2 linked regions of the Fulvivirga ulvae genome follow. The main gene of each other region encodes a partner of the protein of the gene in region 2 in a complex. Links are inferred from orthologs where the notes say so. Each region holds a gene or a part of one and is shown on either strand. Other genes may lie near its edges.

Region 1 (15,809 bases), 3.0 Mb from region 2 along the record:
CGGTAAGTGGATCAATAACCTGCTGAATGAAGTAAGCCTTAAAAAGCTTCCTCATATGCAGTTGGAAATCAAGATACTTCTGGCACTTCAGTATTGCCTTCTCAATGATTTTGATCTCTTTAATCAGTTGATCAACAGTATTCAAAGACAGATAAGGCTACTTGGCAAAGATAGTTGTGAGCATATACTGTTGCTTTCTAAAATTTTAAAGGTATCTATAAGCGATATTAAAAAGAACAAAGCGGAGAAGATCAGAGGTATGGTTGCCAAGATTAAAAAGTTGGAAACCAACTATTTCTCACCTACATTGATGCTAAAACTCGATGAAGAGTTTGTTGAACGCCTGACTTCTAAAGCGTAACAGAGGCCTCTGCCCTTTGCTCAAATAAGGAAGGCAGGTCTTTTGCCCTTGGGGATGTGGGCACGAAAATTATGCCCTTACATGGACGAGGAGATGCTATCGGTTAAATATTCTTTTAGATGAGATTGAATAAAACCAAGGCAGTATGGTCTGAAAGGGATATTATCTCTGTTTTGACACATTGTCTTCCGTCGGTGACACTGAACAGATAAGCTTTACCAAATTTTGGGAAGTTTAGTGAGCCACGATTGTAGTTCTTTTAGGTGACATAAAGGAACGTTACCAGTGAGGGTTGTTAGGTTGGCGAAACTACTAAGCTTTTATGCCGCCATATCGCTGGATCAAGCGGAATTTCTGGGGAGATCCCAAATTTTCACCTCTTTACTGACAGGCAGTTGTTAATAGCAATCGGCAAAAGCAGTTGGCAAACTTATATACTATAACAATAAACGCGGTTTACTGATTTTCAGTGGCAAGCTTCACATTACTTATTGTACTTCCCAATCCATTTACTCCATAGGTTTGCGCGTGATCCATATCGCTGACGTCCATTTGTAAGAATTAAGCTTGCTCAATTCAATATTCAAAGATGATCTCTGCTGCCGTTTTTCCTTTGGTGAGGATTAAAAAGTCCATTGACTCTTATGTAGGGCAACGGACTACAGATTGTAAAGCAAAGTATTTTTTAAATACTGAGTTTTTCCAGGTTCTCCTGAGAAAGTGGTTTGTTAATGTATTGCTTAACGTAGCTATACTTTTTTGATTTATTCACATCCTGAGGGTTGATTGAGGAGGTAAGCATCACGATCTTGCACTTGTTTCGGGTGCTTTCCGAAAGCTTCTCAAATTCATCGAGAAACTGGAAGCCATCCATCAACGGCATATCGATATCGAGGAAAATAACATCAGGTAAAACTTTGTCAGATATCTCTTCAACCTTCTCAATATTCTTAAGAAATTCTATAGCACTTTTAGCACCGGTGTGTGTATAAATGTACTTTGATATATCTGCTGCTTCAATCATTTTCTGATTAATGAGGTTATCTATCTCATTATCATCGATTAACATTACAGAAATATATTTCTTTTGGTTGTCTGACATATGTTTTAACGATTATCTAAGCTAAATATAAACTATAAGCGAGTAATTACAAAATTATTTCTAACACTTAAAGAGGCCACCAAGGCAGCGTGATAGCGTTGGGAGTAAGCATGCCCACCCCATATTTTGTGCATGGGGTGAGCAGTGTTGAATATTAAAAATCGAACTTTATTCCCTGAGCAAGAGGGAGTTCTGTGCTATAATTAATGGTATTTGTCTGCCTTCTCATGTAAACTTTCCAGGCATCAGAACCAGACTCACGTCCGCCTCCGGTTTCTTTTTCACCACCAAAAGCACCACCAATTTCTGCTCCTGAGGTACCAATATTTACATTGGCTATGCCACAATCTGAACCCTGGTGAGAAAGGAACCTTTCGGCTTCTCTCATATTGGTGGTCATGATGGCTGATGAAAGTCCCTGAACAACCCCATTTTGCATATCAATGGCTTCATCAATGGTGCTGTATTTCATGAGATACAGAATAGGAGCGAAGGTTTCTTCCTGGACTATTTGCAGGTCATTTGAAGCTTCGGCTATAACCGGTTTTACATAACAACCCGATTCATACCCTTCTCCGCTGAGTACGCCACCTTCCAGTACGATACTGCCACCCTGAGCTTTTACTGCCTCCAAAGCCTGTTCATACATCCTGACGGCATCTTTATCTATGAGTGGCCCTACATGGTTCTTCTCATCAAGCGGATTACCTATCCTCAGTTGCTTATAAGCGTTGGTGAGCTTGTTTTTTACATCTTCATAAATGCTATCGTGGATAATCAGCCTTCTGGTAGAGGTACAACGCTGGCCACAGGTACCTACGGCCCCAAACAACGCTCCGGTGATGGCTATTTCCAGGTCTGCATTTTCTGTCATTATTATGGCATTATTGCCGCCCAATTCCAGAAGTGACTTGCCTAGTCTTGCCCCTACAGCTTCACCTACTTTTTTACCCATTCTTATTGAACCTGTAGCAGATACCAGAGGTATCCTTTTATCATTAGACATAAGCTGGCCAATTTTGTAATCTCCGTTGACAACGCATGACACGCCCTCCGGTACATTATTGGCTTCAAATACTTTGGTTATAATGTTCTGGCAGGCAATGCTGCACAACGGGGTTTTTTCTGAGGGCTTCCATATACATACATCGCCGCAAACCCATGCCAGCATGGTGTTCCATGACCATACAGCTACAGGGAAATTGAAGGCAGAGATAATACCTACAATGCCCAGTGGGTGATACTGCTCATACATACGGTGGCTTGGCCTCTCCGAGTGCATGGTTAAACCATGAAGCTGACGCGATAAACCTACGGCGAAATCACAGATATCGATCATCTCCTGAACTTCACCAAGACCTTCCTGATATGATTTTCCCATTTCATAAGATACCAGTTTACCCAGGGCTTCCTTATACTTACGGAGCTCTTCGCCGATCTGCCTCACCACTTCACCTCTTTTTGGGGCAGGTATCAGCCTCCATGATTTGAATGCATTTTCGGCTGTTTTTACTATTTCTTCGTATTGCTCTTCTGTAGTAGTACTTACTTTGCCTATCAGTTTTCCATCTACAGGGGAATAAGATTCAATAAGCTCACCTTTCGAACCCAACCACTTCGTACCAGTTGAAGAACCTGAATTTTCCGTTTGAATTCCTAACGCCTTTAGCGCTTCACTTATACCAAAGTTATCGTTATTCATGATTTGATTTTTTATTTAAAGTGCAAAGCTAAAGAAATGTGGGAAAGGATAGGCGCTCCTTTGTGAAAAAACAATCGATTGAGAAATATAATTTGAGGTTATGCCTTTGTTTACGACAGTGGGCGTATAATGGAAATGATATTACCAGTCAACACCAAATACACCCTTTTCTCCGTCAGGATAGATGCCTTCTACAAGGATACCACCGCTCTTGTTTTCCATGATTTGGTTGAGGTCTCTGATATCACTCACCACCATTTTGTCAATTTTGGTGACGATAAAGCCTTCTGCAAAACCGGCTTCTTTCCATTTCCCTTTTTTTATGGATTTTAGCCTTACGCCACCCTCAATATCATATTCGCTCAACTCTTCAATACTAAGATTTTCCAATATGGCCCCTTCGAGTTCATGTTCATAGCGGTCTGCTACCAGTTCAGTGCTTCCTTCGGTGTTTTTGAGTATGGCAGCTACTTTGCTTTTGATACCACCTCGTATGTAAGTCACCTGTATTTCGTCTCCGGGCCGGTTGCGGGCTACCAGCTCCTGAAGTTCGGAAACATTGGAAACCTCCGATTCATTTATTGCCGTGATAACGTCTCCGGGCTGTAAGCCTGCATCTTCAGCAGAGCTGTTTTTGTTGACATAGCTTATAAATACGCCACTCACTACATTGATACCTTCCGCATCTGCAATGGAGGCATTCATATCTCCAATTCTAATGCCCAACAACCCTCTTTGTACTTTTCCGTATTCCAGCAGGTCGTCCATTACCTTTCGCACCAGGCTTACCGGCACTGCAAAAGAGTAACCTGAATAGCTGCCGGTAGGAGTGGCAATTGCTGTATTAATGCCGATCAGTTCACCATTGAGATTGACCAAAGCACCTCCACTGTTCCCAGGGTTTACGGCAGCATCGGTTTGTATAAATGATTCAATCTGAAGATTATTTTTATCTCTGAGAATACCAATATTTCTAGCCTTTGCACTGACTATGCCGGCAGTAACTGTGGAGTTGAGGTCAAAAGGGTTGCCAATGGCTAATACCCATTCTCCCGGCAGGATTTTGTCAGAATCACCATATTTTACATAGTTAAGATCTGTTTCATTTATTTTAAGCAAAGCCAGATCGGTGGTAGGGTCCGTGCCAATTATTTTGGCAGGGTATGTACGGTTATCATTAAGCACCACTTCTATTTGACTGGCGTTTTCGATTACATGATTATTAGTAGCCAGGTATCCGTCATCTGAAATTATAACCCCGGAACCGGATGACTGAGCGGGGCCTCTGAAAACTCCTTCCAGAGGGTTGATGCTATATTGGCCGGTGGCATATAGTGCCCTGATATGTACCACGCCCGGCACTACTTTGTTGGCGGCATGTATGAAGTTGAGTCCTTTGGGAACAATTATGGAGGTGTCCGAAATAAGGCTGGCATTAGATACCTGCTGCTGGCGTTCTGATATGGATTTATAGGATTGAAAAGATGTATTGTTGCCCGATAAGTAAGTGAAAATAATGGCACTGGAAATAAGTGCTCCAAAGACTGATGAAAGAAAAATACCGAAAAAGAACTGCCGCTTACTCATATGCCTGTTGCTAAAAATGTTTTTGTAATAACGATAATTCGCGGCTTTCAGTTTAATAATGTAAGGAAATTGTACATGTTACTGTTGTCTTTCTTCCTGTAACTTTTTCAGTTCAGTCATTTCGTCGCGTAACTTTGCAGCTTCCATGAAGTTTAGCTCCTTGGCAGCTTTTTCCATGGCCTTTTGTGTTTTGTTGATAAGCTTCTCCAGTTCATCTTTGCCCATGTAAGCCACAACCGGATCAGCCGCCACTGACGGAGCTTCTTCACCTGTATAGTACTTCTTGCCACCTTTCTTTTTATCTGCAACGCCAGTTTGCTGAAGGATTGACTCTTTAGAACGCAATATGGTAGTAGGAGTAATGTTGTGTTTCTCATTATAAGCCATCTGTATGCTTCGTCTTCTGTTGGTTTCATCTATTGAGGTCCTCATGGACACTGTGATGCTGTCGGCGTACATGATCACCATTCCGTTCACATTTCGTGCAGCGCGGCCTATAGTTTGTATCAGCGAACGTTGATTACGTAAGAAACCTTCTTTATCCGCATCCAGAATCGCCACGAGGGATACCTCAGGTAAGTCAAGACCCTCTCTGAGGAGATTTACTCCAACGAGTACATCAAACACGCCCAGTCGCAGCTCTCTCAGGATCTCAACCCTGTCGAGGGTATCCACCTCACTATGAATGTAACGGCACTTAACACCCGCGCGCTCCAGAAACTTCGTGAGTTCTTCTGCCATACGTTTGGTAAGTGTGGTTACCAGCACACGTTCTTCCCTTTTTATTCTTTCATCAATTTCTTCCAGCAGGTCATCTATCTGATTAAGGCTTGGCCTTACTTCTATGATAGGGTCGAGAAGCCCCGTGGGCCTGATGATCTGCTCAACAACTACCCCTTCTGATTTCCTAAGTTCGTATTCCGAAGGAGTGGCACTAACATATACCACCTGGTTAAGCATGGACTCAAACTCATTAAATGTGAGCGGCCTGTTATCGAGTGCGGCGGGCAGGCGAAAGCCAAAATCAACAAGGTTTACTTTCCTTGAGCGATCTCCACCCCACATGGCCCGTACCTGAGGTACAGTTACATGGCTCTCATCAATGATCATTAAATAATCGTCCGGGAAATAATCGAGCAGACAGAACGGTCTGGCGCCGGGCTTTCTGCGGTCAAAGTAACGCGAATAGTTCTCGATACCAGAGCAATAGCCCAGCTCACGCATCATTTCAATGTCAAATTCAGTGCGCTCCTTAACCCGCTTGGCCTCAAGGTGCCGGAGTTCTGTTTCGAAGTGATTTACCTGTGCTACAAGGTCATCCTGAATTTCATGTATGGCAGCGTGGAGGAGATCCTTACCGGTAACGAACAAATTGGCAGGAAAAATAGAAATGATTGTTTCTTCAGAAATAGTTTTTCCCGATTCTGGATCAATCATTTGTATTGACTCGATTTCATCGCCCCAGAAAATAATACGGTAAGCAAAATCACCATATGCAACAAATATATCTACGGTATCTCCCTTTACACGGAAATTACCTCTTTTAAATTCTGCTTCCGTTCTGCTGTACAGGATATCGACAAGGGCAAAGAGCAGTTTATTTCTGGCTATGGTTTCACCCACTTTTAGTTTTATTACATTCCTGCCAAATTCTTCAGGATTACCAATACCATAGATACAAGATACTGAAGCCACTACGATAATATCACGCCGGCCGGTAAGCAGGGAGGAGGTCGTACTCAGTCGCAGTTTTTCAATTTCTTCATTAATAGAAAGGTCTTTTTCTATATAAAGGTTAGAAGAAGGAATAAATGCCTCGGGCTGGTAGTAGTCGTAGTATGAGATAAAATACTCTACTGCATTTTCAGGAAAAAACCTTTTGAACTCACCGTATAACTGGGCAGCCAGCGTTTTGTTATGACATAGCACGAGGGTAGGCCTGTTTACGTTGGCTATTACATTGGCCATGGTGAAGGTTTTACCAGTGCCGGTTGCTCCCAGAAGTGTCTGGAATTGTTCGCCTGATTCAAGTCCTGCTGTCAGTTCATCAATTGCTTTTGGCTGATCGCCGGTTGGAGTATATTCACTGCTTATCTTGAATTTCATAATGAGTTCCTGTGATCCTATTCAAATCTAGAGATTAACGGATAGAAAAGGGTAAGGGTTTGAAGGAAAAAGACAGCAGCCAGGATCTTCTTTAGACGAAAGGTAAAAATACGCCCTTACCCAGCAGGCAAGGGCGTTCTATATAGTGTTTTAATTGATTATTTCCTTAAATAAATAGTGCACAGGTTTGAGTACATCATGGTCTGTGGGTCTCGCAGGAATTGCATAAAATCATCTTTAAATTTTTGCGCAAGCTGTTTGCTGCCCAATATCTCTTCAAATTTTGGCAGCGCAATTTCCATTTTTAAGTCCCAGAGGTAGTCATTCTTCTCATCGATTTTACCCACAATGAAATGGTACGGGCGGATGTCAATGTGCTCCAGTTCAAAACCAGCCAAAAGCCCGTAATGGAGAAGCTTTCTTCCTATCATAGGATCAAAACCTGTTTTTGATAATCCGTCTAATACCTTGTCCAGGTTTTCAATAGTTTCCGGATAGTGGAAAAGCAGTTGACCATCAAGATCCTGTAGCATTACCAGCCCATTTTTTTTGCATGCACGATACATTTCCTTTATGCCTTCAACAGGCTCCTTGAGGTACTCAAGTAAAAATCTGGTGTAAAGAAAGTCAGTAGAATTATCTTGCAGGGGAAGTTCATAAATACTTCCCATGGAGAAATCGGCATTGTGAATGTGCTCGCATTTTTTTCGGGCATTTGCCAGTCGTTCTTCGCTTAGGTCAATGCCTTTAACAGATGCATTTTTAAATTTTTTGGCTATAGAAGAAGCAATGGCGCCAGCACCGCAGCCTATATCTGCTATTCGTGCTTTGGTATCCGTTTTTAAATATGGTAATATAAAATCTTCGATGAATTCATCCGTGTTCACTTTGGCATCCAAACGGCCAGCTTCACGAGGGTCGTCCATAAAGTATTTTACTTGTTTTACGTTAGGTGTATTCATTTATAATTGATTTATGGGGTAATGGTTCCGTTTTAAGAAACCTTTGATTGTTCATTTTTCATTAATAAGTGTTGATGAACCGCTTCTAGTTCATTGACAAGGTAAAGGCACCACTTGTCCAGAACAGTATTATCACAGGTAAAGAAGTTATATGTTCTCATGGTGGACCCGCCATAAGCAATGACGAGTTCTTCATACTCAGGGTCTATCAGCAAAGGAATTTGGTTAATGTCTGCCCTCAAATATTCATTACTTAAGTGGTAGAGCATAGAATTCAACACTTCATTTAGCGTCCATTCCGGCTGTTTTGAGTCAAGGATTATTTCGGTTGAGTTTTCTAAAAGGCTGAAATTTAAGCCGGCCGAAGCTTTATTAATCAAAGTAACACCGAGTATGTTGTTTTTGTTATCTTTAAACGCCAGGACTTTTCGGCTTCTTGACAGGCCGTATTTTTTATAATGCTCGTCAAGATTTGAAAGGTTGAAGTCATCCGTGTCCAGGTCTTGTACCCAGGAGTAAAACTTACCGCGTTCTGAATTTACAAAATGTAGTATATCGGCCTTGTTATCTACATTTAACTCTTCAATATGAATTGAAGAATTTGTTAATTGAATGGGTTTGAGTGGATAACTTAGGAAACTAAATGTGTGCAGATGGCTGTGCAATGATCCTGCCTCAGCTTCCAGATATGAAAACATGTTATTGGCAAATCGGGTCTTAGGTTGGTAGTAAACCTGAATTGCATTATTTACCATAATATCTTCCTTGAGAAGCTCCAGAAAATGAAGTAGAATCAAACGTGTATTTTCAGGTTGATTAGAAACCATATGCTGAATGAGATAGCTGCGAGATGTGCTTCTCCATGCTGATACTGAAGCAAACAGGTCTTTTTCAGGACGGTTGTATGTAAGCAACAAAAAGTACTCCCATGGCATATCTAGTGCCATGCTCCAGTTGGCCTTTATCATGGGATAGAGATACCGCATTTTCTCTTTTTTCTCCTGATATAAAAAATTGTACTTGTCGTAGCACTGAAAAAGGTCTTCGACTTTTATTCCGTTTACATTTGCACCTATCATATCTTTTTTTAGTATGAAATTTATAAGAATAGCGGTACAACTGAAATGAAATAATTAAGGTTCAACTACATAGGTAATAATTTATCACTTATAAAATTCTTAATAATCCTGGTAGCTTATTAGAGGGAGTTTATGGGATATAGTTTATGATAAATATCATAAAACCAGATAGATAGATTATGTAAGTTTTTTCGAGGAAATATAAGTTCTCTCTGTAAAACACGTTGAAACGCGCAAATATCACAGAGAGAACGGGGAAGCTTTGGTATCAGACGGATTGTTTTGTGCCCTGGTGTAACCACTCATTGGCATCATGCTCTGAGTTAAAGACCTTATATAAAAGTCCCATTTTTTTAAATTCAGGGTTTTCCTTCAGGTCGTTTACAGACAGTTGAGTGAATACGTTTTCGTTTAATATTACGGCAGTTTTTGTCACTCCCATTTTGATGATTGCAGGTGCATATGTTTTAATAAACCAATCGTTGGCTTTTGAAAATGGACCAGAGAATTTTCTGACATCTTCAATCAGGTGTGAGACATTATGTTTTTTGATCAATTCGAGAGATTCTTCATGAGCCTTAATGATATTCTCCACATCTAAAAAGCCATTCCAGTTAAACATCAAGGTGTTATTATCGGCGAGTGAAAAAGTCAAATACGGCACTTTAGATCCGCTTTTAGTTAATTTAAGTAGTTCTTTCATTACTTTAATAGTATTTAGCTTCGATAAATTCTTTAAAGATAGTACCTAAATGCCCATTTCTCTATGAGGTTTGGCTCTATACATTACTTCGTAACTTTATATCCATGATCCTATAAAAAAAACGTTTTTAATAGGAAGGCAATGAATTGTAAACCATTGTATAATAGATATTTAATTCAATTAATGAAAGATGGGATGTTGGTGGAGAGTGAAGTAATTTTGCACTGTAACTCAAAGGAGTAGCTATAATATCTTTCTTTTTTGAAGAAAAACTTACAGGAAAATGGCGTTTAATTCCAGATTTTCCATGACATTTCAGCCTGCAAATGGAGCATTTCAATGCCATTTTTGATCATTGCTCCATGTTCCTGTCCCATCTTAAGGAAACGGGTGACTTCCGGATTATAAACGAGGTCATAGAGGTAATGATTATTTGAAATCAGAGAATAGTCAAGGTCGGGAGCGGAGTCAATCTGAGGGAGCATTCCCAAAGGAGTGGTGTTTATAATAAGCCGATGGCTGTTTAGTACTTGAGGGGTTTCTTTTAGAGAAGAGTAGCTAAGGGTTTGTCTTGTTGCTTTACGTGATACTACCTGATAAGGAATAGCCAGGTCTTTTAAAGCTGCAATTACCGCCTTTGAAGCCCCTCCTGTGCCGAGTACCAGTGCATGAAGCTTTGACGCTCCAACCCAGTTAACAAGTGACTCTTTAAAGCCGAAGTAATCGGAGTTAAACCCTATTAATTTACCATCTCTGACTTTAATGACATTGACAGCCCCTATTTCACGGGCTTTTTCATGAACTTCATCAAGCATGGGTATGACTACTTCTTTATAAGGAATAGTAACATTTAGCCCTACAATGTCGGCTTTACTGTGTACCAGTTTACTAAGCTCAGCGATGGAGTCTAGTTCAAAAAGCTCATATTTACAGGTATGGAGACCTTCATTCTCAAATTTTTCAGTAAAGTATTTTTTTGAGAATGAGTGAGATAGTTTCTTGCCGATTAAGCCATACAAACTCATTTTATAGCGGTGTTTTAGTCTTGTAGTTAGCTATTTTCTCGATGGCAACAACAATAAAAACCCCCAGAGCCATAAATAAAATGGCAACTAATACCTGGGGATATTCTCCCAGTTCCTTATAGTATTCTCCCGGAAATACATTTCTTGTAATATAGGCGACCTGCTCTCCATGGCTGTTAACTCTGAATTTAACCGGTATTTTCCACGGCCAAACCTTGTTCAGGCTCCCGATCATGAAACCTGAAAGAAGCCCGATAGCCAGATTATGATAGTTTTTTAACAACCATGAGATGGCTCTTACAAATGATAGAAGACCTACTACGCAGCCAAGGGCAAAAATTACCACAGTGAAAATATCGAGAGTGCTCAGCGCCGTCATCATATACTCATACTTGCCCAGTATAAGCAGAATAAACGATCCTGAAATGCCCGGTAGTATCATTGCACAAATGGCTATTGCACCGGAAATGAAGATGAACCAAGGTTCGTCAGGTGTTTCGGCAGGTGTAGCCTCTGTAATGAAATACGCAATGGCCACGCCAGCGATTATGGCTACAATAACCCCGACCGTCCACCGGTTGATCGCCCTTAGTACCAGTATAGCGGAGATGATAATAAGTCCAAAGAAAAAGGACCACAGAGGGATAGGGTGGTTTGCCAGAAGGTAAATGATGAGCTTGGCAAGTGTAAGAAAGCTGGTGATGATCCCAAGAAATAGGGGCAACAGGAATTTTCCATTGATCTTTTTCCAAAATGGAATGATCTGAAGGGTAAATAACAGCCTGAAAGCTTCGAGATCAAATGCCTTTATTGAGTCGAGTAGCCTTTCGTATATGCCGGTAATAAAGGCAATGGTCCCTCCGGATACACCTGGCACCACATCGGCGCCACCCATGCCCACACCTTTGAGGTAAATGAGCAGGGTTTCCTTCAATTTATTCATTTAGTACGCTCAGCTTTTTTCGTTTAACGAAAGAAAATGGTTAAAAGTATCGCCTCTTAATCCCAAGCGTATTGTTTCCAATGGAATAACTTCATTGGGAGCTATATTTCCGAGGTTAACATTTGCACCAAGGAGTTTTATAAACCAGACTTGCTGTGCTTTTTGGGGAGCTTCCCAAATAATTTTTTCGAATGGAATCTTTGTTAAGATTTCCTGTACAAGTCCTGATCGGACTTCTCCGGTAGAGCGGAATAGCCCTACATTACCACCTTCACGTGCCTCCCCGATTACTTTCCATGCCCCGGCATCAAGCTCGGCCTGCATCAACTTTATCCATTGATAAGGAGGAATGATCTTTTCTTCGTCTTTCGAGCCTACCTCGGATAAAACGGTTACTTGTTCAGACAATTTGTTAATCAGGTCACACTTTTTATCATGGTCCAGTTCAATTGATCCGTCAGAAACCTCAGCGTACTGTAAATTATACTTGTCTAAAACTTTTCTGTAGTCGTCAAACTGATCCCTCACTATGAAAGATTCGAATAATGTACCTCCGAAATAGACCGGAATACCGGCATCATGATATACTTTTATTTTTTCTTTTAGGTTGGGAGTGACATAAGAAGTTGCCCAACCCAGCTTAACAATGTCTACATAACCTTCGCATATGCTTAAAAAATCTTCAACTTCACGTATGCTAAGGCCTTTATCCATAGCCATAGTAAAACCATATTGCCTGGGCTTTGTAGTTCGCTCAGGAATGTTGTTTAAAGTATAATTCATTAGGAATTCTCTTTTCTAAATTGATCAATGATTTTGTATAGAGCCTTCTGAGTTTCAAGTTGTGGGAAAAACTCAAAGAGGACTTCATGTTTATCAAAGTCCAAAATTAACGCATTTTCCAAATAATTAAAGGCTTCTTTGTATTTGCCTGCAGTTATGAGGTAGGCAGTAAGCCTGTAGAAAAAATCTGCGTCATCGGGATTATCTGCTAATCCACTGATAATCAAGTCTATAGCTTTTTCGTATTCTCCCTGTTCATAATAAATGTATGACCAGTCAAGCCAAATTTCCTTATCCTCAGGAGTTAACATGCTGGCTTCTTCATAGGCATCTATACTGGAAACGATGTTTCCGATTTTATATTCGGTCTCAGCTACAGCTTTCCAGTAATCCGGGTTTTCATGGTCCAGCTTAAGTGCTTTGTTGTAGAAATGGAGGGACTGATACCATTTTTGCTGCATGTTAAGACATTTGCCGGCACCAAACCAGGCTTCGTCATACAGGCTGTCCAGTTTGGTTGCTTTCTGGAAATACTTGAGACCCAGATCGTATTGCTGCATTTTCTCATAAACCGTAGCTATCTGACAATAGACTTCCGGGCTGGGACCTTCAATATCTATGGTTTTTTTGTATGCATCCAGTGCCTCGGGATATCGTTCCATTTGGGCATAGGTGTTGCCCATGTTAAAGTAGGCGGAGGAGAAATTATCTTCTATTACTATGGCATAGTCATAGGCTTTGATCGCTTCTTCATAGCGGCCAAGTTTGTTATAGACTATACCTAGGTTATACCAGGCAGCCTGAGAGTAAGGGTCTGCATCTATAAATTGGTTGTAATAGGAGATGCTGCTCTCGAGTTCGCCCGTAATATCCAGGCAGTAAGCCAGCTCGTACAGTGCACCATCGTGAAAAATGTTTTCGGCAATGGCGCTTTTGTAGGCATCAATGGCTTTCTCATAGTCTTCCATGCTTTGGTACGCCAGGCCTATGCTATAATATACTTCGTCTTTTTCTTCTGCAAAAGGAAGGGATTCCACGTAGGTATCAATAGCTGAAACATAGTTGCCCTGGAGAGAAAAAATGGAACCCTTGAGCAGGTGTATCTCCGAGTCATTAGGCTGGAAAGATTCTGCCTTTTGAAGTAGCTCCAAAGCCTCTTCATATTCTTCAAGGTTACTAAGTACCTGTGCTTTGGTTACAAGTAGTTCTATAGAGAAGGGGTACTGCTCTGCGGCCAGATTAGCTGCGTTGAGTGCTTTTTTATACTGCCCCCGCTCAATGTAGAAGCCAATGATCTGCTCAAAACTATCAAGTTCAAAAAAGTAACTTGCCTTATTCTTAATGTGATCTTCGAACCTTTTGATCAGTTCGTTTTCTTCTTTTCTCTTAAAATTCTCAGCCATTCAATCACCTCAACAGTTTAAACAATTTAGTTAATTTAACCCTAAAGTTAAATAAGAAAGTTACTTAATTTTCAGTAAGGTTTTCTTTTAAGTAGAACTCGCAAGTCCAGTTAATAGTATTCGAAAGTGGCACAAAGTTATGATTTAGTTCGCTCTTGATCTTACTATTGTCGAAGTATATTTTGCTATTGCCTATTCGGGCCGTTTCCCGGGTTATTACAGGAGCTGAATCAGTGAATAACGATTTGATACCCTGTAAAATACGAGCCAATTTCAATAGAAACGTATTGGCCTTTATCCGGGGTGCTTTTTTATTAAATACTTTAGCGATTTTCTCAAAGAAATCCTTGATAGGGATATTATCAGCATTAACAATGTAGCGCTCGCCCGAAACTCTTTTGTTCAATAATTTAAACACAATATCAGCAACATCACGAACATCTACATAGTTCAAAACACCACTTGTATAGAATGGCTTTTCATTCCAGACATATTTGAAAAGCTTTGCGCTGCTCTTATTCCAGTCACCCGGACCTAGGATCACTGATGGGTTTATAATTACAGCACTAAGACCCTCCATAATAGCTCGCCAAACCTCAAGCTCGGCCTGGTATTTTGATTCTCCGTAATTAGTATTCCATTTAGAGTTCTCCCACTTGTTGGTTTCATCTACCTGGCCGGCATGCGTATTTCTGCCCAGTGCGGCCACGGAGCTTACATGAATAAAGTACTTGTCAGAAGATGCCAGTGTCAGATTAACGAGGTTACGGGTGCCCAGTATATTTACCTCATTCATTTTCTGGCGGTCTTTTTGGTTGTATGATACGATTGCCGCACAATGGATAATGATATCTGACTCATCCAGCACGCCGGAAAAACTCTCAGTATCAAGTATATCGCCTTTGTGCAGTGTTATTTTACCAAGTATATCCTCTAACAGGCTGAGGTCACTGGATGGGCGTACCATAGCAATAAAAGGTAACTGCTCTTTTAGCAACTTCCTGCAGATGTAACTACCCAGAAATCCATTAGCTCCGGTAACCAGGATCATATCTTAGAGTGTATAATTGATTAAAGGTAACAGTAAGGCTTTATAATAATACTTTTCGGTTCTTGATTTCTGCAAAACATCGAAATGCTTCTGGTTGTGACAGTCACTACCCAGCAGGTGAACATAGCCTGCATCCACCAGTTTTTCCGCGGTTTTCTTAACTTCTTTTGAGTAGTACCCAATGAAGGAGTTAATATTAACCTGAAACAATACGCCTCGGTCAATGAGGTCGGTCGCAACGTCAAAATTACCGTGAATATAAGTATATCTTTCAGGATGTGCCATTATCGGGTTAATCCCCCTTGATTTAGCTTCAAAAATGAACTCTTTAAGATAAAATGGTTCATTCATAAATGAAGTCTCAAAAAGCATGTAATTGTCGCCAAAAGTGAGAAATTCCTTGTTGCTGTTTTTTATGTTTTCCAGCAGTGTTTCGTCCAGGTAATATTCGGCTCCCGGCACCACTTCTATACTTAGTCCTTTTTGGTTAATGAGTGAATTGAGTTCAATGATTTTAAGCCTGATGTCGTCTTCACTATTGTTGTAAAAATCACGCATAATATGCGGTGTAGTGATAAGTTTCTGATAACCTAAGTCACTGAAGCCCTTCACTATCTTTAGTGCTTCTTCGTAGGTTTCTACACCATCGTCCAGGTCGGGCAGCAGGTGGGAGTGAACATCAGTGCGTAAGCGGTCAACCGGTTTTGCCGATTTTTTTTTGAAAAAATTAAACACGTTTGCCTAACAGTCTTTTTATAAAATTATTATCTGATTCAGATTTTTCTTCATAATAACCATAGCCGTAGCCATTTGCCCCAATATTAGACGTAGCATTTAAAACAACAGCAATATTTTTAAATTGATTTACACTGGTGAGCCTGTTTAGGGTGTTTAAGAATATTTTTCTTGAATAATGTGCCCTTACAATGTAGATGGCCAGATCAGCCTTTTTCATGGCCAAAATACCATCCGTAACCAATCCAACGGGAGGTGTGTCCAGTA
Region 2 (15,772 bases):
CATCACCTGCGTTTGCTGGCTTATAGACTCCTTGTGAATAATTCTCAAAAGTTTGTCGGCAAATTCTTCGCTAAGCCCCAATGCAGCGGCAAGACTCTTTCTCTGTTTGATAATAGTGTCCCATCGGTTTACCTGAAGAATCGTTACCTGATTGTCACGCTTGTACTTTCCTATCTCTACAGCTATTTTCATCCTGTTGCCCAGCTTCTGAAAAATTTCCTCATCGATTTCATCGATTTGGTGTCTTAACTCATCTAATCTGGTTGTAAATTCCTGATTTTCAGTTGTTTTATTACGCACAATCAGCTCGCTGAGCAAGCGGTTGAGCGTGGCTGGCGTTACCTGTTGCTTGGCATCACTCCATGCACTGTCAGGAGACATATGGCTCTCAATCATTAAACCATCCATCTCCAGGTCAAGTGCTTTTTGAGCTATCATCCCCAGTAGGTCTCTGTTGCCGGCAATATGACTAGGATCGCAAATGATGGGTAATTCAGGGAACCTTCGTTTTAATTCAATAGGAAACTCCCATTTAGGTACATTTCGGTAAGACGTCTTTTCAAAAGAAGAAAAACCACGATGAATGGCAGCAATACGGGTAACACCGGCCTGATTGATCCTCTCAAGAGCTCCTATCCAAAGCTCGAGGTCTGGGTTTAAAGGGTTTTTTACCATTACGGGGATGTCGACACCCTTAAGCACATCTGCTATTTCCTGAACAGAAAAGGGGTTTACCGTAGTTCGGGCACCAATCCACAGAATATCTATGCCATGTTTCAGCGCCTCTTCAGTATGCCTGGCGTTGGCGACTTCAGTCGAAACAGGGAGCCCTGTTTCTTTTCCGGCAGCTTTGAGCCATTTGAGGCCTTCCTCTCCAACACCCTCAAAAGAATTAGGCCTGGTGCGTGGTTTCCAGATGCCTGCTCTTAATACATCTACCCTGCCAGTGGCAGCCAGTGATGTAGCGGTGGAGATCACTTGCTCTTCAGTTTCAGCGCTGCAGGGACCACTGATTATTGCAGGTCTGCTGCCTTTGGTTAGCCAGGATAGATCGCTGGAGATATCAAGTTGTTTTTTCATGTTCAATAATGTTTTTGTTTTCTTCTTTTACTTTACCGTCTAAAATTCTTCTGATATCATTGGCTTTAGTCATAAGCTGATGGATATCTTCTTGCTTGTTATGTTTTAAGAATGTTTTAAAATCATGTAACTGATCAATGTACTCATCAAGTGCACGCTCCAGGTATGCAGAGTTATGCTGGAATATCGGCTTCCACATATCGGGCGAACTCTTGGCCAAACGAACCGTTGAGCTGAAGCCTGACCCTGCCATATCGAATATATTTTTCTCACTTTCTTCAATATTCAGTACAGTTAAGGCTAGTGCAAAGGAACTGATATGTGAAAGGTGCGAAACATAAGCGATGTGCTTATCATGCTCGTCTGCATCCATATAGTTAAGGTTCATTCCCAATAGTTTGTACACATTTTCGACGATCATTAATGCATCATCATCAGATTCATGTCTGTTACATATAATGCCTGTTTTGTTTTGAAATAGTCCTTCTATGGCTGCTCCGGGACCACTGTTCTCAGTTCCTGCAATTGGGTGCCCTGCGACAAACCGACCTCTCATAGGATGGTTTTTGACTACCTCACATATCCCTCCTTTTGTCGAACCCACATCAGTAACTATCTGAGTCGTATTGATGCTGCTAAGGATATCTAAGACGACACGTTTTGCTGCATCAACCGGGATTGAAATAATAATAAGATCTGCTTTTGAAAGTGCTGCGTCCAATTCAACGACCTCATCTACCAATCCTGACATTAAAGCTTCCTTACCGTGATCCGGATTAAGATCTACACCAAAGATCTTGTCGATGTAGTTTCTCTTTCTAAGATCTTTAACCATACTTCCGCCAATCAGGCCTATACCTATCACCGCTATGTTCATACTGCTTCTTTCCTTTCTTTCAGCGCCATTTTAAAGGCTTTTATTCTGGTTAATGCCAGCTCTATATTTTGTTCGTTGCTACAAAGTGAAGCTCTTAAATAACGTTCACCATTTTTGCCGAAAATTTTACCTGGAGTGATGAATACCTCTGCATTAAAGATCAGGTCATCCACCAGTTCTTCTACATTGTCTATATGGTCAGGTATTCTGGCCCATACAAATAGGCCTACCTGATTGGGGTTATATGTGCAATCCAGTTGATCAAATAATTTAAAGATCAGGAGTTGCCTTTTTCTATATTGTTCGTTCAAATCTCTGAACCAGTCTTCACCCAGCAATAATGCTTTGGCGGCGGCCATTTGCAGAGGGTAAAACATGCCGGAGTCTGCATTTGACTTGATGCCAAGAATAGTATCGATGTACGTCGATTTTCCGCTTACCCATCCTAACCGCCAGCCAGCCATGTTATGTGACTTGCTTAGAGAGTTTAGTTCGAGGGCCACCTCTTCTGCTCCCTCTACCTGGAAGATGCTGAAAGGCTTGTCAATGAGTATCCTGCTGTAAGGATTGTCATTAATGATCAGGAATTTGTACGCTTTTGCAAGCTTTATCAAAGTTCTCATCACCTCGGGATCGGGTTCAGCTCCCGTAGGCATATGTGGAAAATTTATCCACATTAGTTTTACTTTGCTCAAATCCAGTTTTCTCAAGCTTTCTATATCAGGCTGGTAATTATTCTCCTCCAACAGGTCGTAAACCTCAATATTTGCACCGGCAAGCTCTGAAACTGAGCGGTACGTAGGATAGCCGGGATCAGGGATCAATACAGTATCACCAGGATTGATGAATGCCTGTGTGATATGGGTGATCCCTTCTTTGGAACCCATTAATGGTAAAATTTCATGCTTGGGGTCCAGTGATACACCATAAGCAGATTGATAATAAGTGCTAATTGCATCTCTCAGAGTATCAATGCCTTTGTAGCTTTGATAACCATGGATTCCATTATTGATTGCACCCTGCGTGAGTGTTTCCACTACGGTTTGATGAGGAGCCATGTCAGGACTGCCGATAGCCATATTGAGGATATCCATGCCCTTATCGTTAAGCTCCTTGATCTGACGTAGCTTAGAGGAAAAGTAGTATTCCTTCACGCTGTTTAGTCTTTCTGCTTTGCTGATGATCATGATTATTAGTTATTGATTTAATTCAAATGTTGATTTTTTATACTCTCCAAGCAGGCTCAGCGAATGTGTTTTTGCACTGACCTCTGTAAGCGCACTTTGATATCTTGCATAGTCGGCCCACTCTACATCGATATGAAAATAATATTCATAAGGCATGCCCACTATAGGGATGCTCTGGATCTTTGTCAGGTTCACATCATTGTCCTTGAAGGCAACCAGCACACTGGCCAGGCTGCCCACCTCATGCCCCAGTTGAAGGCGGAGAGAAGCTTTATTGTTGTCAAGGCTTTTGTCATTTTCCCGTCCCAATACAAGGAATCGGGTAAAATTCTGCTTATGGGTTTCAATGCCTTCTTCTTTTATCTCCAGTCCGTAAAGTCCGGCACAAATTTTTGATGCGATTACAGCTTTAGTTGAATCTCCGGCAAGGGCAAGGTCCCGGGCACTTTCTGCTGTATCATTAGATTCTTTGCAAGTGGCATTCAGGTTTTGGTGAATGTACTCCTGGCACTGCTGAAGTGCAATGGGGTGCGACTCTACCACCTTAATATCTGAAAGCGCAACTCCCGGAATAGTCATCAGGTTCATTTTAATATTAAGGTATACCTCTCCAAGCACATGAAACCTGTATTCATGGATTAAAGCGTAGTTGCCCAGGATGCTGCCGGCAATGGTGTTTTCAATAGCCATCAGGGCACTGTCCGCATCGCCAACCTTGAGAGTTTCGCACAGCTTTTTAAATGTGCTGCATTCTACGATCTCAATGTGGTCGCCGAAATGTTTTTTGGCCGCTGCTTCGTGGAATGCTCCTCTTATGCCTTGAATTGCTATTTTCATTTTCTGTTTTATTGTTTTTTTAAATCGGGCAAAAAAAAAGCCCTTCGGTTAAGAAGGGCTTTTAGATGTTATATGTCATTAAGAGTTTACATATATCTCCAGCCCTTCTTCTGCAGATAGAAAAAGAAATAGCTAAAGTATATGGTAAACGTATTGTTCATTTTTTGCTCTTGTTAAAACAAATGTAGTTAGATTCTTTTCTTAAATGCAAGTGATATTTTAAAAAATAGATTAAATTTTTTCTGCAACCGTTTGAAATAAGCAGAATTTATGATATAAAAAAGGCCTCCGGTTTAGATTCAGAGGCCTTTTTGATTTCTTGAGCTTTTAGGTTCATTTTTCATTATAAATATGCACATCTCTTTGAGGGAAAGGAATGGAGATGCCATTTTTATCAAATTCAAGCTTTACGCGTTCCTGAAAATCCCAATATAGAGACCAGTAATCAGCTCTGTTTACCCAGGGGCGTACATTGAAGTTTACCGAACTGTCACCCAGACTTGCTACGGTTACTGTGGGTTCGGGCTCACTTAACACGCGCTCGTCATTTTTAACCATGTTTTCAAGTATCTCCTTGGCCTTTTTAATGTCATCACCATAGCCTATGCCAAATACAAGGTCCACTCTTCTGTTATCATTGGCAGAGTAGTTTTTGATGGAGTCATTTGAAAGCTTCCCATTCGGGATTACGATCTGTACGTTGTCAGGGGTTGCCAGAATTGTGTTGAAAATCTGTATCTCTTTAATGGTACCTGAATGGCCACCACCTTCGATGTAGTCGCCTACTTTGAAAGGTTTGATAGTGAGAATGATAACTCCACCAGCAAAATTTTGAAGGGTGCCTTGAAGAGCCAGTCCAACAGCAAGACCTGCAGCACCAATGATAGCTACAAATGATGTCATCTGTATGCCGAGTGTGGCCAGTACACTCAGTATAAGGAGTACCAGTAAAAGGTTGTGAAATAAACTTCTGAGGAATGGGGTGAGCGAGGCATCGGTATCTCTTTTTTCCAGAAACTTGTTAAATCCTCTGGAAAGAAATCTGACCACCTGCAGACCAATTACAAGTACCAGGACTCCTTTAATAATTGCCAATCCTATTTCCGTACCTTGAGTGGCCAGAAACAGTTTAAGCTGTTCAATATATTCCATTATTTGATCGGGTTGATTTAGTTAATAAGTTAGTTACTTTTTTATTAACAAACTTACTTTTCTATTGTTCAAGCCTCTGAATATCTGCTCCCAAACGGTTTAGTCTTTCATCAATATTCTGATAGCCACGATCAATCTGCTCAACGTTGGATATTACACTTTCTCCATCAGCCGAAAGAGCCGCTATGAGCAATGAAACACCCGCTCTGATATCAGGAGAAGACATTTTTATACCTTTAAGCTGTTGTTTTCTATCAAGGCCGATGACGGTAGCCCGGTGAGGGTCACAAAGGATAATTTGTGCTCCCATGTCGATCAGTTTGTCTACAAAGAATAACCGGCTTTCAAACATTTTTTGATGTATAAGTACAGTTCCTTTGGCTTGTATGGCTGTTACCAGTACTATACTTAGCAAATCCGGTGTAAAACCCGGCCATGGAGCATCAGCTACGGTAAGTATTGAGCCGTCAATAAATGTGTCGATCTGGTAGTTTTTTTGCTCCGGAATGAAAATATCATCACCCTTTATTTCAAGCTTTATTCCCAACCGCCTGAATACATCAGGAATTAGGCCAAGATGCTCAACGCCTGCACTCTTCACTGTGATCTCAGATTGGGTCATAGCAGCCAGTCCTATGAAACTACCCACTTCGATCATATCTGGCAGCAGGGTATGGACAGTGCCTCCCAGTGATTCAACACCTTCGATCGTAAGCAGGTTTGACCCGATACCGTTGATATTGGCACCCATTCTGACCAGCATTTTGCTAAGCTGTTGAATATAAGGTTCACAGGCAGCATTATAGATAGTTGTTTTCCCTTTGGCAAGTACAGATGCCATAAGTATGTTGGCGGTACCTGTAACCGAAGCTTCATCGAGATGAATGTAGCAACCCTGAAGGTTTGAAGCATCAATTTTGTAGAAGCTTTCCTTTGAAGAGTAGTTGAATTTTGCCCCCAGCTTTTCAAACCCAAGGAAGTGTGTGTCGAGCCTTCGCCTGCCTATCTTGTCACCCCCTGGGCGAGGTATCTTTGCGGCCCCGTAACGGGCCAACAGTGGGCCAAGGATCATAATTGAACCTCTGAGCGATGCTGCTTTCGTTTTAAACTCATCTGATTCCAGGTAGGCTACATCTATTTCCTTTGCCGTAAACCTGTACGATTCCGAGTCAAGCTTTTCAACAGTAGCTCCGAGGTCGCCTATAAGTTCGATGAGTTTATTAACATCCCTGATGTCAGGTATCCTGTGTATTGTTACAGGTTCTGGGGTAAGTAGTGTTGCTGCTATGATCTGCAAAGCCTCATTCTTAGCGCCTTGCGGAATAATATCCCCCTTTAGTTTTTTTCCTCCCTGGATCTTAAAAGAACTCATTAATTTCTTTTTCTTCTATTTCGGTTGCTACTTTTTCTATCGCTTGATTTGCCGGAAGCAGGTCTGGCGCTTCGTCGTTTGTTGGAGTAAAGTTTTTCAAACAGGTTGTCCTCCTTAACCTTATCAAGGTCAATGGTTAGTTCTCCTTTTGAAATAGTTTTGATGTTTTCCAAGATTACCGAATCATCAATAACCTCTTTGTTCCAGCTGCTGTAGAAACTTTTCATGAGTTTGCCTATATATATAATGGCATCTTCGCGTTCAACAGGATCTTCCTTTTTAATGGCTTCTTTTATTAGCAACTCGATGTTTTTGCCGTAGTGTTTAAATTTTACGTCATGCTTGGAGTAATCCAGTCTTTTAGGCTTTTTGTTCAGCACTTCCTTTTCAGGCATGGGATAGGGGGCATCCAAGTCCAGATCAAAGTTTGACATGATGTAAAGGTCATCCCACAGCTTTTGGCTTGTTTCCGGTGTTTCTTTCACTGTTGGGGTCACCTGTTTCATCAACTCAATAAGAGTCTCGGCACTCTCAGTTCTTTTGTCTTTATCCTGAATAGTTTTTATGTATTCAACAAGTTTCTGAACATTCCTTCCGTATTCTCTTAAGATCAAAGGAGGTTGACTAGTGTTATATTCCATATAAAGGGTGGTTTATACTCCTAATTAGAGTGTATCTTTAATTTAGCAAAACTAAGTAATAAAGTCTTTTCTCCAAAGTCATCAAAATTAACTTTGGCCTTTCGGTTTGCTCCGCTTTCATCCATTTCCATGACCATACCATATCCAAATTTAGGATGTTCTACCTTCATCCCTGCCTGTAAACCTGAAGTGTCGCTGGGTTCAAAATCTGCTGACGGTTTATAGTTGGTTCTTTTTACAACGGGTTGAGAGGTCGTGGTCTTTCTCATACCACTAACAAAACTTTTGGTGTAATTGTTAGTGTCCACTACAGGCTCATTCTTACTGTATTTTTTACTTACTTTAATAAATTCCGGATCGATTTCATCAATGAAACGGCTAGGTTCACAGTTCTTTAAGCGCCCGAAACGATATCTGGACAAAGCATATGACATAAAAAGCTTTCTTTCCGCACGAGTAATGGCTACATAGAACAGACGGCGCTCTTCTTCCAGGTCCGCGCGGCTACTGAGCATCATTTGGGAAGGGAAGAGGTCTTCCTCAAGCCCGACAATGTAAACGTTCTTAAACTCCAGTCCTTTTGCCATGTGTATGGTCATAAGAGTTACCTTTTCATCATCATCGTCTTTGTCATTGTCCACGCCGGTGATGAGAGCAATCTCCTGGAGGAAAGCCCCTAAAGACTTGTCTTCCTTTTCGGGATCATCCACATACTCCTTTACTGCATTGAGTAATTCCTGCACGTTTTCATAACGGCTCAGGCCCTCAACAGTCTTATCTGCATACAGTTCTTTGAGTATACCCGAACCCTTGGCTATAAGTGAGGCTGCTTCATAAGCATCTTTGCTTTCAATATCGTACTTAAACCTCTTTATAAGTGCAACAAAATCAATAACAGCATTTGCTGCTCTACCGGGAAGAAATGAGCTGATGTTGTTTAATACATCCCAAAGGCTCATGTCATGGTCATTGGCGGCTACGATTATTTTATCCACACTGCTGTCACCGATGCCTCGTTTGGGATAATTGATGATTCTCCTTAAGGATTGCTCATCGTTATGGTTGATTGCAAACCGAAGGTAGGCCATCAGGTCCTTTATTTCTTTTCGCTGATAGAAGGAGAGCCCGCCAACAATTTTGTATTTGATATTCATGCGTCTAAGGGCTTCTTCCATAGCCCTGGACTGACTGTTGGTGCGGTAAAGAATGGCAAAATCACTGTTTTTTAATTGATTCTGCATTTTTTCTTCGAATATAGAGGATGCAACCAGCTTTCCTTCTTCGTTATCAGAGGTAGCTTTAAGCAGTTCTATTAAAGTACCGTCATCGTTATCCGTCCATACATTTTTTTTGAGCTGGGCCCTGTTTTTGCCAATGATTGAATTGGCCGCATTTACAATGGTCTTGGTAGATCTGTAATTCTGTTCCAGCTTAATAATCCGCAAGTCGGAATAATCCTTTTCAAAATTCAGAATATTTTGGATGTCTGCACCCCGGAATGCATAAATGCTTTGTGCGTCATCACCGACAACGCAAATGTTTTGCCTTACGGCTGATAATTTTTTTGTTATAAGATATTGGGATACGTTGGTATCCTGAAACTCATCTACCATCACATAATGGAAGCGTTGCTGGTACTTATTTAATACATCCAAATGATCTTTGAAGAGCACATTGGTGTTAAATAACAGATCATCAAAGTCCATGGCTCCGGCTTTAAAACATCTCTCTGAGTATATTTTATATATCCTTCCAAGCTCAGGTTTCATGTTACTTTCATCATCTGCCTTATATACCGGGTTTCTTAAATATTCTTTCCATGATATAAGTCTGTTCTTGGCACCTGATATCCTGTTAAAAACGACGTTAGGTTTATAGATTTTGTCGTCAAGGTTTAGCTCTTTGACAATTGTTTTGATCAACTGCTTGGAGTCATCAGCATCATAGATAGTGAAATTGCTGGGGTAGCCGAGTTTATCGGCCTCTGCTCTTAAGATCCGGGCAAAAACGGAGTGGAAAGTACCCATCCAAAGATTTCTTGCTTCAGTACCTACTACCTTTTCTATTCGGTTACGCATTTCTTTGGCAGCTTTATTCGTAAAGGTCAATGCCAGTATATTAAAGGGGTCAACCCCTTTTTTTTCCATCAGATAGGCAATACGAAATGTAAGTACTCTTGTTTTTCCTGAGCCGGCACCTGCAATGATCATGGTAGGACCGTCTGTATTTACCACCCCCTCGTACTGCGGCTCATTAAGGCTTTTAAGATAATCCATTCTCGAACTTTAATCGACACACAATGTAATCCGCAAAGGTCAGAAATAAAATTAATAACCAAACAATTAAACGCCTTCTAATCAATTAAAAATTCCTGTATCTCACACGAAATTTCTCGGGGATTCGGAAACCTTGAAATTTATATCAGATATTCATAAGGCTTTGATGATCTTTTTATTGATGAAATATGTTGGTGCAGTTTAATGGTATTATATTTTATCTTTGCAGCATGATTGAATTGGGAAATGTGTTACTGTCGGATGATATCAAAGAGAAGTTCTTTGTTTGCAATCTGGAGAAATGTAAAGGGGCGTGTTGTGTGGAAGGTGATCTGGGCGCACCTCTCGAGAATGATGAGCTCATAAAGTTAGTAGAAGTGTATGAACATGTTGAACCATATTTGTCTGAAGAGGGGAAGAAAGCCATAGAAGAACAGGGGAAGTATGTGTTAGACGAAGATGACGAATATTCAACGCCTACTATTGAAGGGAAAGAATGTGCCTATGCTATCTATGATGACAGGGGCATTTTGAAATGTGGGATTGAGCAGGCTTATCTGGATGGTAAAATAAGCTTTAAAAAACCTATAAGTTGTCATTTATACCCTATACGATCTACTAAATATGATCAGTTTGAGGCTCTCAACTATGACCGATGGAGTATTTGCAGCCCTGCATGTAGTTTGGGAGAGGAGCTTCAGGTTCCCGTTTACAAATTTTTAAAAGATGCCCTGATACGCAAGTATGGCGAGCAATGGTATAATGATCTGGTACAGCTTATAGAAGCTGAAAGTCTATAGTTTCTTATTGGAGAGGAATGAAAAAGGCAAACCTGAAGGCCACTATATTATCATTGTTGCTGCTATTGCCTAAATTACTAATGTTATCCAGATAATCGGTTATGGTGTTGTAGTAGCCTGCCTGTAATGACACGCCGTATTGATTAGGGAGTACATATATAGCTCCTATACTGGTGGGAAGCATTAGTGATTCCTGTCTGTATGTTTCCTGCTCGGCGCGTGTCTGCGGCAAATCGGCAAGATCATTACCTTCATCATCCTTTGGAGAGAAACGGATCATTCCAATACCCTGGCTTATATAAGCAATGAAATTTTTCTTCTTTATGATATTGTAATGCAGGTCATAGTTGATATAGAAAAAGCTGGTTTTAAAAAACTTATTAGGAGAGGGGAGAGGCGTCTGATTTGAGTCAAATGTAAAATCCCGATCTTCTCCATTAAGTGTACCTGCACCAATATTAATATTGCCGTTGAGTCTTTTCTTTTTGTTAAGCTGAAGCCCGAGATGAAAGGATGAAGTATACTTCTTTTTCCCTTCGAGATCTCCATTATATGAGTTTATACTTGTTCCGAAATGCAGCCACATACGCGTGGAGTCCTGGGCATTGCACCATAACATGCTGAGCATTAATGAAGTAAGAAGTAAGTATTTCATACGGGATCAGTTTCAGGTATCAAAGTAATTCGAATCGGATAAAAAAGCTACTTAATTAACAGTATTTAGGGGGAAAAGATAAATAGCGGCAATAAAAAAAGCTACTCAAATTCAATCGAGTAGCTTTTAATCTGGTAGTTATACTTTTATTTCAGGTCGGTGAAGTCAAAAGTTTCGAGGAACTTTGTAGTAAAGTTGCCATCCTGGAACTGCTTGTCATCCATTAGTTTTAAATGGAAAGGAATGGTCGTCTTTATTCCTTCAATTACAAACTCTGACAGTGCACGCTTCATCCTTGTGATTACTTCTTCCCTTGACTGGCCGCTTACAATAAGTTTGGCAATCATGGAATCGTAGTTAGGCGGAATGGTATAGCCGGCATACACGTGGCTATCCACTCGTACACCATGGCCACCAGGCATGTGCAGGTTTGTGATCTTACCCGGAGAGGGACGAAACCCATTTGCCGGATCTTCTGCGTTGATCCTGCATTCCATCGCGTACAGATTAGGGAAGTAATTCTTTCCTGAGATTTCAACACCTGCAGCTACTTTTATCTGCTCTTTGATCAGATCGAAATCAGTTACTTCTTCGGTTATCGGATGCTCTACCTGTATCCTTGTATTCATTTCCATGAAATAGAAGTCGCCATGTTTATCAACAAGAAACTCTACTGTACCAGCCCCTTCATATTTAATGGCTTCAGCTCCTTTAATGGCAGCCGCTCCCATTTTTTCCCGTAACTTTTGACCTACGATAGGAGATGGTGTTTCTTCAACAAGTTTTTGATGCCTTCTTTGAATAGAGCAGTCGCGTTCCGACAAGTGACAAACCCTTCCATTTTTATCTCCTACTACCTGAATTTCAATGTGTCGAGGTTCTTCAACGAATTTTTCAAGATAAAGTCCGTTATTTCCGAAGGCAGCAGCAGATTCTTGCCTGGCATCATCCCATGCTTTCTTAAAACCTGACTCATCCTTCACAATACGCATACCACGACCACCACCACCGGCAGTTGCTTTAAGTATGATAGGGTATTTGATCTTTTCAGCAATCTTCATTCCCTCCTCCACACTTTTTAAAAGTCCTTCGGAGCCGGGAATAGTCGGCACACCTGCTTTTTTCATTGTAGCCTTGGCGGTGGCCTTGTCACCCATTTTATTGATCATGTCTGGAGATGCACCAATAAATTTGATGCCATATTCCTGGCAAACAGCACTGAATTCCGCATTTTCTGCAAGAAATCCGTATCCTGGATGGATGGCATCAGCATTAGTGATTTCTGCTGCGGCGATCAGGTTAGGAATGTTCAAGTATGATTCACTACTTGGCGCTTTTCCGATACAAACGGCTTCATCTGCAAATCGAACATGAAGGCTGTCTTTGTCGGCAAGAGAGTAGACTGCCACGGTTCTAATATTCATCTCACGGCATGTCCTGATTATTCTTAGCGCGATCTCTCCTCTGTTGGCTATTAATATTTTTTTAAACACAATAATCTAGTTTAGACTTACGATTAATTAATAAAGCTGTCCATTAAGGATTCTCTCTTAGAATCGTAAATTATCAGGACGGATCAACAAGGAATAATACCTGGTCGTATTCTACTGGTGAAGCATTGTCAACCATTACTTTTACAATAGTTCCTGATACTTCAGTTTCTATTTCATTAAATAGCTTCATAGCTTCAATGATACACACAGGCTGTCCTTTTTCAACTTTGTCGCCTACTGCAACAAAAGGAGGAGAGTCAGGGTTTGGAGACCTGTAGAAGGTTCCTATCATAGGGGATTTCACTTCAACATAGCTTGAGGTGCTTTCTGCTTTAGGGGCTTCACCACCACTTGTTGCCGGAGTAGCTGCTACCTGCTGTTGTACAGGGGCGGCAGCCACGGTTTGAGGAGCTACTGCCGGGGCACTGGCTTCTACAAAACGTGTCTGAACGTCAGCTTCTCTTTTTACTGATAGCTTCAACTCTTCGGTTTCTATGTTTACCTCATTAAGTCCCGTTTGGGATATGAAGTCGATAAGGTCTCTGATTTCTTTTGTCTTCATATGGAGAAATTTTCTTCGGTTAGTTTATTCCTTTACTCTTTCTGAGTAAGAGTTGGTTCTTGTATCAATTTTTATTTTATCACCTTCATTAATAAATAAAGGCACCTGAATTTCTGCTCCGGTTTCCAGAGTAGCCGGCTTTGTGGCATTTGTTGCCGTATCGCCTTTAATACCGGGTTCCGTATAAGTAATTACCAGCTCTACAAAGGCAGGCAATTCAAGCCCTATAATTTTCTCTGCTTCAGCGTGGTATAGTATATCAACTTCCTGTCCGTCTTTGATCAGACCGGTGTTTTCGATAAGATCTTCGTCTACTACAGCCTGTTCAAAAGTACTGCTATCCATAAAATGGTAGCCAAGATCATCTTTGTATAGAAACTGGTGAGGCCTTCTTTCAATTCTTGCTGTAGTGATCTTATGTCCGGCTGAGAACGTATTCTCAACAACCTTACCGGTGGTCAGGCTTTTTAATTTTGTTCTTACAAAGGCTGGTCCTTTGCCGGGTTTAACGTGCTGAAACTCTACAATGGTATAGAGCCCATTGTTATACTCTAAGCATAAACCGTTTTTAAAGTCGGCCGTTGTTGCCATGTCAGAATAATTTTAAACTAATTTACAAATGAACTTAAGAATAACAATAAAAGATTACTTGGGATCGTATGCCCATTTGAGATAAATGGCTCCCCAGGTAAATCCACCTCCAAAAGCGGCCATCACAAGATTATCTCCTTTTTTTAACTGGGACTCATAATCCCATAATAACAATGGAATAGTACCGGATGTTGTATTGCCATACCTCTCTATATTCATCATTACCTTATCCTCGGTAAGTCCCATCCTTTGGGCAGTGGCATCAATGATCCTCTTATTTGCCTGGTGAGCGACAAGCCAGTCTACTTTTTCAGCAGTCAGGTTATTTCTTTCCATGATCTTGGCTGCATAGTCTGCCATGTTGGTTACTGCAAATTTAAATACAGTGGCCCCGTCCTGACGTGCATAATGCTCTTTTGCGGTAACTGTTTCAACTGTAGCCGGGTACCTGCTACCCCCTGCTTTCATATTTAAGAATTCAGCACCTTTTCCATCTGCTTTGTGAATAGCGTCTATCAGGCCCACATCTTCGGTGGTAGGCTCCAGTAGTACTGCTCCGGCACCATCACCAAAGATGATGCAGGTCGTTCTGTCGGTGTAGTCAATAATAGATGACATTTTATCTGCCCCTATTACCAACACTTTTTTATATTTTCCTGTTTCTATGAACTGGCTGCCCGTAGTAAGTGCATAAAGAAATCCGGAGCATGCTGCTCCGATGTCATAACTGAATGCATTAACGGCTCCGATTTCTGCTGAGATTACATTGGCTGTAGCCGGGAAGACCATGTCGGGTGTTACCGTTGCGCAGATGATCAGATCAATATCTTCAGGATTAGTGCCGGTTTTTTCCAGAAGGCCCTTAGCTGCCGCAGCGGCCATTACCGATGTTCCCTGGCCTTCACCTTTCAGAATTCTTCTTTCTTTTATACCAGTTCTGGAGGTTATCCATTCGTCACTGGTATCCACCATAGTTTCGAGTTCCTTATTGGTAAGTACATAATCAGGTACATAACCCTGAACTCCCGTTATAGCGGCTCTTATGTTGGCCATAATTTTTTCGTTTATTCTCCTAAGTGCTCTTTAATTTTTAAATGAATATTGGACTCAGCCATCTTTACAGAAAGCAAAATCATATTCTTTATGGCTTCAGGGCTGGACACTCCGTGGCCTATCACAACATTGCCATTAATACCTAAGATCGGACTGCCACCAATGGCTTCATAATTAAACCTATCAAAATAGTCATCCTTAATGTTCCGCTTTTGTAACAAATCAAAGAAAGACTCTGCCATTTTGAGTATTACATTTCCTGTAAAACCATCACATACAATAACGTCGGCTTTATCATTAAAGAGGTCACGACCTTCTATGTTTCCTACGAAATTTATCCTGTTGCTGATTTTGAATAATTGATAGGCAGCCTGTGTTAGCAGGGTTCCTTTTTGCTCTTCTTCACCCAGATTCATCAGGCCCACTTTTGGCTTTTGCATGTTAAATACATGTTTGGCATACAACGACCCCATTTCGCCGAATTGATATAATACATCCGGTTTACAGTCGGCGTTTGCTCCAACATCCATAATAACACCAAAATCTCCTGATTCTTTCGGGATAAAGCCTGCTATTCCGGGCCTGATTATGCCTTCAATAGCTTTTATGGTAAACATGGCGCCGACGTGCATGGCTCCGGTGTTTCCTGCGCTGCAAAAAGCCTTAACAGCTCCTGATTTTAGCAACCCATACCCTACAGGTATGCTTGCCTTAGGCTTTTGTGAGAGGGCTTTGGTTGGGTGCTCACCCATTTCAATCACATCGTCGGCATGAAACACCTCAATACTTGGATTGTTGATGTTGTGCTCACGCAGCTTGGATTGAATAATATCTTCGTTACCTACCAGTACGATTTTTATATCGTCCGGGATCTCTTGTGAGGCCAATTCTGCTCCCTTGACTGTACAGTCGGGAGCAAAATCACCACCCATTGCATCTAATGCAATTTTCACAAGCTAAAACTTAAGCTAATACTTCCTTCTCCATTACAACTTTACCTTTATAGTAAAGTTTGCCTTCATGCCAGAAGGCTCTGTGGGGTAGGTGAAACTCTCCAGTTGTAGGACATATAGCAAGTTGTTTAGCCTCTGCTTTATAATGTGTCCTTCTCTTGTCTCTTCTCGTTTTTGATATCTTTCTTTTAGGATGAGCCATTTTAACAAATATTTAAATTTAATTCTTACTTCAATTTTTTA

The links.
Region 1: the proteins of LVD17_RS01550 (region 2) and uvrB are in contact, whole or in part, in a crystal structure (PDB 7EGT), measured with the Thermus thermophilus proteins. The link is inferred for Fulvivirga ulvae from one-to-one orthologs. Residues at the interface, in WP_096412145.1 of Thermus thermophilus: His654, Arg656, Phe657, Gln666, Asp668, Glu669, Lys680, Arg681, Leu682, Ser683, Lys685, Tyr686, Ala687; in WP_096411307.1 of Thermus thermophilus: Glu23, Leu25, Arg26, Asp27, Gly28, Glu29, Arg30, Phe31, Arg55, Glu326, Asp327, Phe328, Glu379, Ser382, Gln383, His398, Gly400, Arg401.

The regions. Positions count from the first base shown.
Region 1 is NZ_CP089981.1:3,390,838-3,406,646, forward strand. The notes cover bases 4,345-7,328. They hold uvrB (excinuclease ABC subunit UvrB), read right to left. Parts: upstream 6,859-7,328; coding sequence 4,831-6,858; downstream 4,345-4,830. Other genes in these bases: LVD17_RS14325 (S1C family serine protease), read right to left, coding at 4,345-4,752; LVD17_RS14335 (class I SAM-dependent methyltransferase), read right to left, coding at 7,017-7,328. Also shown: LVD17_RS14310 (hypothetical protein), read left to right, coding at 1-361; LVD17_RS14315 (response regulator), read right to left, coding at 1,047-1,463; amaB (L-piperidine-6-carboxylate dehydrogenase), read right to left, coding at 1,618-3,165; more of LVD17_RS14325, read right to left, coding at 3,307-4,344; more of LVD17_RS14335, read right to left, coding at 7,329-7,820; LVD17_RS14340 (hypothetical protein), read right to left, coding at 7,853-8,899; LVD17_RS14345 (hypothetical protein), read right to left, coding at 9,168-9,602; LVD17_RS14350 (shikimate dehydrogenase family protein), read right to left, coding at 9,893-10,627; LVD17_RS14355 (DUF368 domain-containing protein), read right to left, coding at 10,629-11,570; LVD17_RS14360 (phosphosulfolactate synthase), read right to left, coding at 11,580-12,353; LVD17_RS14365 (tetratricopeptide repeat protein), read right to left, coding at 12,353-13,756; LVD17_RS14370 (NAD-dependent epimerase/dehydratase family protein), read right to left, coding at 13,821-14,807; LVD17_RS14375 (tyrosine-protein phosphatase), read right to left, coding at 14,811-15,542; LVD17_RS14380 (GumC family protein), read right to left, coding at 15,535-15,809. UniProt on the Escherichia coli protein: The UvrABC repair system catalyzes the recognition and processing of DNA lesions. A damage recognition complex composed of 2 UvrA and 2 UvrB subunits scans DNA for abnormalities.
Region 2 is NZ_CP089981.1:355,290-371,061, reverse strand. Bases 6,795-9,741 are described here. They hold LVD17_RS01550 (ATP-dependent helicase), read right to left. Parts: upstream 9,423-9,741; coding sequence 7,167-9,422; downstream 6,795-7,166. Other genes in these bases: LVD17_RS01545 (DUF3109 family protein), read left to right, coding at 9,653-9,741; LVD17_RS01555 (DUF4290 domain-containing protein), read right to left, coding at 6,795-7,146. In the rest of the region: LVD17_RS01585 (chorismate mutase), read right to left, coding at 1-1,080; LVD17_RS01580 (prephenate dehydrogenase), read right to left, coding at 1,064-1,957; LVD17_RS01575 (pyridoxal phosphate-dependent aminotransferase), read right to left, coding at 1,954-3,144; LVD17_RS01570 (prephenate dehydratase), read right to left, coding at 3,154-3,981; LVD17_RS01565 (mechanosensitive ion channel family protein), read right to left, coding at 4,315-5,133; murA (UDP-N-acetylglucosamine 1-carboxyvinyltransferase), read right to left, coding at 5,195-6,505; more of LVD17_RS01555, read right to left, coding at 6,505-6,794; more of LVD17_RS01545, read left to right, coding at 9,742-10,222; LVD17_RS01540 (hypothetical protein), read right to left, coding at 10,227-10,877; accC (acetyl-CoA carboxylase biotin carboxylase subunit), read right to left, coding at 11,024-12,370; accB (acetyl-CoA carboxylase biotin carboxyl carrier protein), read right to left, coding at 12,444-12,932; efp (elongation factor P), read right to left, coding at 12,957-13,523; LVD17_RS01520 (beta-ketoacyl-ACP synthase III), read right to left, coding at 13,578-14,576; phosphate acyltransferase PlsX, read right to left, coding at 14,588-15,529; rpmF (50S ribosomal protein L32), read right to left, coding at 15,540-15,731; LVD17_RS01505 (YceD family protein), read right to left, coding at 15,757-15,772. UniProt on the Escherichia coli protein: A helicase with DNA-dependent ATPase activity. Unwinds DNA duplexes with 3'-5' polarity. Translocates on single-stranded DNA with 3'-5' polarity. Initiates unwinding more efficiently from a nicked substrate than double-stranded DNA.